Regions from separate parts of the Streptomyces sp. NPDC002088 genome, predicted to be linked through region 2. Evidence: riboswitches for the same ligand, from Rfam matches in the RefSeq annotation. Region 2 holds a riboswitch; the other holds the start of a gene.
What was found. Region 2 has a riboswitch for cyclic di-AMP ahead of ABT114_RS17100 (transglycosylase SLT domain-containing protein). Riboswitches for the same ligand answer to the same signal wherever they lie in the genome.
Positions count from the first base shown of each region.

Region 1: another riboswitch for cyclic di-AMP. It lies ahead of ABT114_RS21000 (transglycosylase family protein); the one in region 2 lies ahead of ABT114_RS17100 (transglycosylase SLT domain-containing protein).

Region 1 covers NZ_JBEOXO010000009.1:108,168-113,105, reverse strand. Annotated here, with positions in the region: gene ABT114_RS21015 (nucleoside triphosphate pyrophosphohydrolase) at 1-674, shown strand, start outside; gene ABT114_RS21010 (cytochrome P450 family protein) at 686-1,927, opposite strand; gene ABT114_RS21005 (transglycosylase family protein) at 2,177-3,184, shown strand; cyclic di-AMP (ydaO/yuaA leader) riboswitch at 3,383-3,551, shown strand; gene ABT114_RS21000 (transglycosylase family protein) at 3,556-4,233, shown strand; gene eno (phosphopyruvate hydratase) at 4,539-4,938, shown strand, end outside.
Region 2 covers NZ_JBEOXO010000007.1:133,561-138,498, forward strand. Annotated here, with positions in the region: gene ABT114_RS17090 (carboxymuconolactone decarboxylase family protein) at 1-211, shown strand, start outside; gene ABT114_RS17095 (HAD family hydrolase) at 257-1,063, shown strand; gene ABT114_RS17100 (transglycosylase SLT domain-containing protein) at 1,073-1,555, opposite strand; cyclic di-AMP (ydaO/yuaA leader) riboswitch at 1,559-1,730, opposite strand; gene ABT114_RS17105 (CocE/NonD family hydrolase) at 2,125-4,128, opposite strand; gene ABT114_RS17110 (polyprenyl synthetase family protein) at 4,546-4,938, shown strand, end outside.

The sequences.
Region 1 (4,938 bases), on a different contig from region 2:
CGGAGCTGGAGCTGCTCCCCGCCTCCTACGACCTCCCGGGCGCCCGCCTCCTCGACCTCGTGCAGGTCATGGACCGCATCCGCGTCGAGTGCCCGTGGTCGTCCCAGCAGACCCACAAGGGCCTGGCCAAGTACGGCATCGAGGAGGCGTACGAGCTCGTCGAGGCGATCGAGGACGGCGACCGGGACGAGCTGCGCGAAGAACTCGGCGACGTCCTCCTCCAGGTCGTCTTCCACGCCCGCATCGCAGAAGAGGATCCGGAGGCGCCCTTCTCCATCGACGACGTGGCCGCCGGCATCGTCACCAAGCTCATCCACCGCCACCCGCACGTCTTCGGCGACGAGACCGCCTCCACCCCCGAGGAAGTCAAGGAGCACTGGCTGCGCACGAAGGCCCAGGAGAAGCGGCGCACCTCCGTCACCGAGGGCATCCCCCTGCACCAGCCCGGCCTGGCCCTCGCCGCCAAGCTGGCCTCCCGCGTCCGCACGGCCGGCCTGGACGTCCCGCTCCCGCAGACCGAGGGCGTCGGCTACGAGCTGCTGGCACTGGCGGCGCGGGCCGAGTCGGAGGGCGTGGACCCGGAGGCGGCGCTGAGGGCGGCGGCACGGGCCTATCGGGACGCGATCCGGGAGACGGAGACGGAGACGGCGCCGGCGCCGGAGGGTGAGGGCTGACAGAGTCGACTTCACCCGGGCGTGGAGAACTCCACCGGAAGCTCTCGTAGCCCACGCATGATCAGCCCGCCCCGCCAGCGCAGGTCGGCAGGGTCGGCCGCAAGACGGAGGTCGGGGAGTCGGCGCAGCAGTGTCTCGAGGGCGGTACGGCCTTCGAGGCGGGCCAGAGGCGCACCGAGGCAGTAGTGGATGCCATGGCCGTATCCGAGGTGCTGGTTGTCCTGGCGGGAGAGGTCGAGCCTGTCCGGCTCGGCGAAACGCGCGGGGTCGCGGTTCGCGGCGGCGAGCACGACCAGCACCGGGTCGCCTGTGGCGATGTGCTGCCCGCCGATGGTGAGAGGTTCGGTGGCGAAGCGCCACGTGGCGAGTTCCACGGGGCCGTCGTAGCGGAGCAGCTCTTCGATGCCGGTGTCGAGCAGCTCCTGTTCACCACGGTCGATCGACTTCTGGAGGCGGGTTCGCTGCTCAGGGTTGCGAAGGAGCGCGTACACGCCGTTGCCGATCAAGTTGATGGTCGTCTCGAAACCCGCGAACAAGAGCACGAAGCACATGGCGGCGGCCTCGTTCTCGGTGAGGTGCTCGCCGTGGTCGGAGGCACGGATGAGGCCCGAGATCAGGTCGTCGCCGGGGTCGTTGCGCTTGCGGTGGATGAGTTCGGCAAGGTAGCCGCGGATTTTCTTGACGGAGCGAGCGACACCGCCGCGCGGGCCTCCTCCGTGGCGGATCATCATCCCCGCCCAGTCGCGGAAGTCGTCCTGGTCCTCACGCGGGACGCCGAGCAGGTCGCAGATCGCGTAGATGGGGAGGGGGAAGGCGAAGTCGTGGATGAGGTCGGCCTTGCCGTCGGCCGCGAAGCCGTCGATGAGACCGTCCGTCAACTCCTGCACTCGGGGAGCGAATTCGGCTACACGGCGCGGGGTGAACGCTTTGGAGACGAGACGGCGCAGCCGGGTGTGGTCCGGCGGGTCGATGTTGAGCAGGTGCGTCATGAGATTGGCGCTGCGCTCGCCCGGGATGCCGGTCCTGCTCTTGCCTTGAGCGTCATCGGCATGGTGAGCGGGATTCTTCGACAACCGCCCGTCCGCGAGGGTCCGGCGCGCATCGGCATAGCGGGTCACCAGCCATGCCTCGACTCCGCTGGGAAGTCTTGTCCGATGGACGGGGGCATGCTCACGCAGCCAGGCATAGGCCGGGTACGGGTCGGTGGCGAACTCCCAGGTGAAGAGTTCGGGTGCAGGGTTCGGGACGTTCACGACACGACCGTAACGGGAGCCGTTCGGTCGGTGCGCGGCCGCGGACCCGGGATGCACCGCCTGGAGGCTGGTCCGTGGGAGTCCCGTTCACCGAGGGAAACATGACACGCCCTCAACTCTGTGATCTTCACGTGATCTGTGCGGCATTAACTTGTGACAAGTGATCGTCTGCCGATACGTTCACCCATCAGCACGGTGCCCAGCGTCACCCGCCGTGCCGGTCACTGCTGTCGTGTGAAAGGTCTCCGTATGCTCTCCGGGAACGGTCGTCACCGTCGCCCCCGCCAGGCGCCGGCCCTCCTCGTCGCGGCCGGAGTGACCGGCTCCGCCATCGCCATCCCGCTCCTCGCCGCCACCGGCGCGAGCGCGGCCGAGGGCAGCACGTGGGACCACGTCGCGGAGTGCGAGACCGGCGGCTCGTGGAGCGCCAACACCGGCAACGGGTACTACGGCGGCCTCCATCTGACCCAGGCGGACTGGGAGGAGTACGGCGGTCTCGACTACGCCTCCAGAGCCGACCTGGCCAGCCGGTCCCAGCAGATCGCGGTCGCCGAGAAGATCCTCGCCGACCAGGGGGTCGGCGTCTGGTCCACGTGCGGACTGCTCTCGGGGCTCTCCCAGGACTCCGCGTCGGCGGACGTCGACACAGGCGTGGCGGACGACTCCTCGCACGGAAAGTCCAACTCCTCCGCATCATCCAACTCGCACGGCTTGTCCGACTCGTCCGAGGAGTCCTCCGGCGAGGCTTCCGCCGACTCGTCCGCCGAGCCCTCCGACGAAACATCCTCTTCCGACGCTTCTGCGGACAGCACGGACACCACGGACAACTCCACCAAGTCCGACACGAACTCCGACTCCGGCTCGGACTCGGGCTCCGGTGCGAGCGATTCGCAGGGCGCGGACAGCTCGCCCGCGGATGAGGCGACGGGTGATGACTCGGGCAACTCCGAGCAGAGCGTCGGCTCTTCGAACCTCGTCGACACCGGCGCGCTCGGCACCGGCCGCCACCGCGGCGGCAGCGCCGACGAGGGTGCGTCCGGCACCGGCGCTACCGCCTCCTCCACCGGCCGGCACGCCTCGCCCGCCGACGCCGCCGACGGCTCGTACGTCGTCCGTGTCGGGGACAGTCTCGTGTCCATCGCCGACTCCCTTGGCCTCGACGGCGGGTGGCGCGCGCTCTACGAGGAGAACAAAGAGACGATCGGTACCGATCCGAGCCGCATCGTCCCCGGTCAGACCCTGGAAGTCGGTGCCTAAACGGGCGAAAAGCGACGGGAGTTGACGTCCTGTTTCGCCATTAAATGTCCGATTTGGCGAAAGTGTGGGATGAGTCTCAGAAGCCCTGATCGTCTTTGAAAAACGGCGGATCGCCTGCCTACGGTCAGGACCGCTCGCCACTGCGAGCCCCGGCTGCCGCAACGCCGAATCCTGCCAGCGGCCGCACGGGAACAGTCGTCGCGTCAAGCGCCGTAGGCAGGAGCGGGGGACCCAAGGTAAGTGCCGGGCCCAGCAGTTGAGGCTGGTTCCGGCTTGGGGTGAAGCCGTGTCCCGTGAGGGGCGCGGCCGGGCAACTCAACCGGCCCGAACCCGACAGCTCACCTCGCAGGCGTCGGTGAGGGGATCCAACCATGCTGTTTTCCAGCAAGGGCAAGCACCGTCGCCCGTTCAAGGCCACCCGCGTCGCCGCGCTCGCCGGCGTCACCGGCGTCGCCATCGCCGCCCCGCTGATGGCGGCCGGCAACGCCTCCGCCGCCACCGCCTCCGAGTGGGACACCGTCGCCCAGTGCGAGTCCGGCGGCAACTGGTCCATCAACACCGGCAACGGCTTCTACGGCGGTCTGCAGTTCTCCGCCTCCACCTGGGCCGCGTACGGCGGCACGCAGTACGCCGCCACCGCCGACAAGGCCTCCAAGGCCCAGCAGATCGCGGTCGCCGAGAAGGTCCTCGCCGCGCAGGGCAAGGGTGCCTGGCCGACCTGCGGCACGGGCCTCTCCAGCGCCGCCTACAACGGCAGCGCGAGCACCAGCACCACCACGAGCACCGGCACCACCACCCGCTCGACCGACGAGCAGGCCGCCTCCCGCTCCGCCGAGCGCCCGGCCGCCACGACGACCGTCACCACCCCGACCGGCGAGAAGGTCAAGAAGGGCGACGGCGAGTACAAGGTCGTCACGGGTGACACCCTCAGCTCCATCGCCGAGAAGTACAGCGTCAAGGGCGGCTGGCAGCAGCTGTTCAAGCTGAACAAGGACATCGTCGACGACGCCGACTTCATCTACCCGGGCCAGCAGCTGCACCTGAAGTGACACCCGGCTCGTAGCTGAACCACAGCGCCCTCACATCCGTGCCTTCCATAGTGAAGGCCTCGTGCGGGCCACCCCCCGTCCCCACGGGCTCCCCGCTCCGGTGCGCGTTCCCCCGTACGCACCGGAGCGGGGCCTTTTTGCGATCCGGCCTCTTTTCGCGAACCGGCTTTGTTCCGTTCGGAAACAATTTACTCTCGGTTCCGTCCACCGGCCGGTCAACGGCTGGCCGATCGCCCGGAGCCGGTTAGGCTCAGTCTCGCGGGGCCACCACAGGCCCGCATACCCGCGTCACATCCCAGAAGGAGATGCTCGTGCCGTCCATCGACGTCGTCGTAGCCCGGGAAATCCTGGACTCCCGAGGCAACCCCACGGTCGAGGTCGAGGTCGGCCTCGACGACGGCAGCACGGGTCGTGCCGCCGTCCCGTCCGGCGCTTCCACCGGCGCCTTCGAGGCCATCGAGCTCCGCGACGGTGACCCCAACCGTTACCAGGGCAAGGGTGTCGAGAAGGCCGTCCTCGCCGTCATCGAGCAGATCGGCCCGGAGCTGGTCGGCTACGACGCCACCGAGCAGCGCCTGATCGACCAGGCCATGTTCGACCTGGACGCCACCGACAACAAGGGCTCGCTCGGCGCCAACGCCATCCTCGGCGTCTCCCTCGCCGTCGCGCACGCCGCCTCCGAGGCGTCCGACCTGCCGCTGTTCC
Region 2 (4,938 bases):
CGCCGAGCGCGCCGCGCTGCGGCTGACGGAGAAGGTCACGCGGCTCGCCGACCGGTCCGAGGAGTCCGTGCCGGACGCACTGTGGGACGAGGTGGCCGACCACTTCGACGAGAAGGAGCTGTCCGCGCTGATCCTCACCATCTCGGTCACCAACATGTTCAACCGCATCAACACCACCATCAAGGAGCCCGCGGGCACCACTTGGGGCTGAAAACGGAGGTGAGTCGAGGGGGCGCGGTGTCCGTATTCTCTGATCATGGCCGCTCCCCTCGCATTCTCACTCATCGCCACCGACCTGGACGGAACGCTGCTCCGCGGCGACGACACCCTCTCCGACCGGTCTCTCGCCGCGCTCGCGCGGGTGGCGGAGGCCGGCGCCCAGCACCTCGTGGTGACGGGACGCCCGGCTCCGAGAGTGCGGCCGCTGCTCGACGACCTCGGCTGCAAGGGGCTCGCGGTGTGCGGGCAGGGCGCGCAGTTGTACGACGCCGGCGCGGACCGTCTGCTGTGGTCGGTCACCCTGGACCGGGAGCTGGCCGAGACCGCGCTCGGCAAGATAGAGGCCGAGGTGGGGCAGGTGTACGCGGCCGTGGACCAGGACGGGGCCGACGGCCTCACGCTCATCGAACCCGGCTACCTGATGCCCCACCCGACCCTGCCCGCGGTACGGGTCGGGCGGCGCGAAGACCTGTGGGGCGAGCCCATCAGCAAGGTCCTGCTGCGCCATCCCGCCCTGACCGACGACGAGTTGGCAGTGACGGCCCGCTCCGTGGTGGGCTCGCTGGCGACGGTCACCATGTCGGGGCCGGGGACCGTCGAGCTCCAGCCGTGCGGCGTCACCAAGGCGACCGGCCTGGCGCTGGCCGCCGAGCGCCTCGGCCTAGGCGCCGAACGGGCCCTCGCCTTCGGCGACATGCCCAACGACATCCCGATGTTCGACTGGGCCGCTCATGGCGTGGCGATGGCCAACGCCCATCCGGAACTCAAGGCCGTGGCCGACGAGGTCACCCTGTCGAACGAGGACGACGGCATCGCCGTCGTCCTCGAGAGACTCTTCTACTGACGGGACCGGTCAGTACGCGCCGAACACGTTGTCGATCGAGCCGTACCGGGCGGCGGCGTAGTTGCAGGCGGCCGTGATGTTCGCGACCGGGTCGTAGATGTTGAACGACGTGCCGGACACGTGGTACGCGTTGAACGTCGGGTCGATGACCTGCAGCAGGCCCTTGGACGGGATGCCCTTCTTCGCGTTGGAGTCCCAGAGGTTGATGGCGGCCGGGTTGCCGGACGACTCGCGGATCACGTTGCGGTAGATGCCGTTGTAGGTCCCGGGGATGCCGTGCTGCGCCATGACGGCGAGGGACTCCCGGATCCAGCCGTCGAGGTTGTTGGTGTACGTCGTCGCGGCCGCCGGGGCGGCGGTCACGGACGTGGTGGTGGCCGCGGAGGCGCTGGCCGCCCCGAGGAGCGGAAGGGCGAGCACGGCCGCGCCGGTACCGGCGACGGCGAGGGTGCGGACGAGACGGGCGCGACGGTTCTGACCGGCAGCGATCATGTCTGAATTCCTCTCCGGCGCCTACGAGGTGAGCTGTCGGGTTCGGGCGGGGAGGTGCCCGGCCGCGCCGCCCTGCGGCGACACGACTTAACCCCTAGCCGTTCCGGTGCGATGCCCGGTCCGGCGGCTTACCTGGGTCCCCCGTTCCTGCCCTACGAGTGAGTTCGTTGATGGTGGTGTTGGGCGGCGGCAGGATTAGGCGTCCACCCGACAGGCCGGAACGTATGCGAGAGCACATGTCCGAAACAAGTGTCGGAATCACACCTCACCCCAGTTGACCTTGGTCTGAGGCATTTGGGCTACTTGATCCTTTGCAGCCGCCAAGGGGCAACTCGCTTGCGGCGAAAGGGAAACGGGGGGTGGGTGGGGAGTGTGACCACCTGTCGGCTCGCGTGACCCAACTCACTGTTTGTCAGCCCGTAGAGCATTTACCGCTAAGAGGAATTCATCTAGCAATCACGGCAAATCGGGCACTGGTGTATGGGGGTTTCGGGGCGTTCCGGGGGTGCGAGGGTCACCGGCATTTCGGATATTTTGGGTGTTCAGGGTATTCAGGGCGTTTCGGGCGTTCAGGGGTTCCGGGGAACCCGCTTCTCCCACGTCCGGTGGAACACCACCTCGCCACCCTCCGTGCAGATCACCTCGTCGGAGGTGACGAAGTCCGCCCCGTCGCAGCCGATCTCCGAGCGGGTCCGGACCGTCGTGTCCCACATGAGGTCGGGGCGGTGCAGGCGGATTGACCAGTCGGAGCGGGTGCGGGCGGAGAGGGGGTCCCTCTCCTGGATCGTGTACGTCTCCAGCGCGTCCTCGGTGAACTCCAGCCCGTCGGGGTACACGCGCGTGCCGCCGTAGCGCGGGTCGACCTCCAGTCGCCACTCGCCCTTCGCCACGTCCCGTACGGCCAGGCGTGCGGGACGTGGCTCTTCGAGGGTGGCGGGGAAGTTCACTCCCAGGGGATCGGCCTGCTCGGGTTCCTCGAACAGGATGTCCGCCGACTGCCTTGTGCGCACGGGCAGTTCGAGGGCGCTGCCGGCCGGGTCCAGGGTGAGGCCCGCCGCCGAACCGGGCTCGGGCCAGATCCACGGCCAGTACGCCGAGGAGACGGCGAGGCGGATGCGGTGGCCGGGCGGGAAGGCGTGGCCGATCCCGGTCAGCTCGAAGGTCACGTCCTCCGTGGCGCCCGGGGGCCACGGCACGGACCGGTCCCGGCCCAACCGCGCCGACAGGTTCAGTACGCCGCGCGTGACCAGGGTCGACGAGCCGTCTGGCGCCACGTCGCACACCCGGGCGATCACCTGGCCGCGCGGTGCGTCGGAGGCCAGCCGCAGCCGCACCCGCGGCCGTCCCAGCACCCAGGTCTCCTCCGCCACCGCGAACTCGAAGCACACCGAGCGCCCGTCCTCCTCGCGCTGGTCGGGCGGGAGGTCGGCGTCGTCGCCGAAGGGGAGGAAACGGCCCGCGTCGACTCCGGTGTGCATCGGGGACCGTACGAGCACAGGGGCGCCCCCGAGTTGGTACGTGACCGTCGTCACGTAGGGGGAGGGCCAGGCCGGCTCGCCGACCCAGCGGCCCGGCAGCGTCTCGTACACCGTGGCCGGAGGGTGGGAGTCGCTCACGTAGGCGCGCAGGAGCGGTACGTCGAGGGCGCCCGTTTCCCGGCCCTTCAGCCAGTGGTCCCACCAGCGCAGCGTCTCCTGGAGGAAGCCGATCGCCGGGCCCGGCGGCAGGCCGCGGTCCGGGTACTGGTGCGACCAGGGGCCGATCAGGCCGCGTACCCGGTCGGCGGGGAGGTGTTCGACCAGGCGCAGGACGGTGTCGCGGTACGGGTCGTGCCAGCCGCCGACGGCCAGGACGGCGGCGCTGATCGCGCCGTAGTCCTCGCAGACGCTGCTCGGCCTCCAGTAGTCGTCCCGCGTCCGGTGGGCGAGCCAGGTGTGGATGAAGGGCTGTACCTCCTCCAGCCGCCCGAGCCACATGTCCCGCCAGGCCTCGCCGACGTACTGCGGGTCGGGCGGCCGGGCGACGAAGGCGAGCATCGTGGCCGCCCAGGCGTGCATGTCGACGGCGAGGGCGGAACCTCCCAGGTAGTGCACGTCGTTGTCATAGTGGTCGTCCGTGGAGCAGACCGTGACGACCGCCTTGAGTGGCTCGGGCGCGAGGGCCGCGATGCGGAGGGAGCCGAAGCCGCCCCAGGAGATGTCGAACACGCCCACCTTGCCGTCGCACCAGGGCTGCGCGGCCAGCCAGTTCACCACCTCGGCCCCGTCGGCCGGATATACCGCCGAGTACGGGTCCGCGGGGATGCCCTCGCTGTTGCCATGGCCGCGGACGTCGACGCGGACGGAGGCGTAGCCGTGGCCGGCGTACCAGGGGTGGCGCTGGTGGTCGCGGGGCGCGGTCCAGTCGGTCAGGCGGTACGGGAGGTACTCGAGGAGCGCCGGTACGGGCTCGTTGGTCAGGGGGCGCCACACCCGTGCGTACAACCGGGTTCCGTCGGGCAACGGGATGCGGAGGTCCTCGTGGGTCGTCTCGTAGGGGAAGGACGTACGGATGCGCGGGTTCGTCGGGCTCATCGGGGTGACCTCAGCGGACGGGGTGCACCGTGCGGCGAGTCGAGCGGCTCATCCTGCGGTGCCTCGTGCGGTGCCTCGTGCGGCGCGTCGTGCGGCGCATCGCGTAGGGCGCGAGGGCGGACTCGGTCGGGTGCTTTCGGCCGGCCGGGTGACGGCGCCCGGCGACGTACGGCTCGGGGCACGGATCCCTGCTTCCTCGTATGCCGACAATCTTTGTGATGTCAGCAGAATTCGATGAAAATCTGTCCTTATCAACTGATCAGAAACATACCGGGCGTGATCCGGTACCGCCTGGCCTGTAACCGTGGGGGCTATCGGTGATCGAAACGTGACCGGATACGCTGACTTGAGTGGTGGCAGCGACCTATCGACAAACCGTGTAAGCGCCAGTGGACACCAGCAGACAGGAGACCCCTCGTGACCGTCGTCGGGCCGTTCGGGCTGAGCGTGCGGGACCAGGCTCTGGAAGCCGATGTTCAGGCCGGGATGGCGGCTGTCGAGGAAGGCTTGCTCGAGGCCACCAAGAGTGAGGTCCCCTTCATCACGGAGGCCGCGCAGCATCTGGTGCGGGCGGGCGGGAAGCGCTTCCGGCCGCTGCTCGTGATGCTCGCGGCGCAGTTCGGGGACCCGTACGCGCCGGGAATCGTGCCGTCGGCGGTGGTCGTGGAGCTGACCCACCTCGCCACGCTGTACCACGACGACGTCATGGACGAGGCCGAGGTGCGGCGCGGGGTGGACAGCGCGAACACCCGCTGGGGCAACTCGGTCGCGGTCCTCACCGGTGACTTCCTGTTCGCGCGGGCCTCGCAC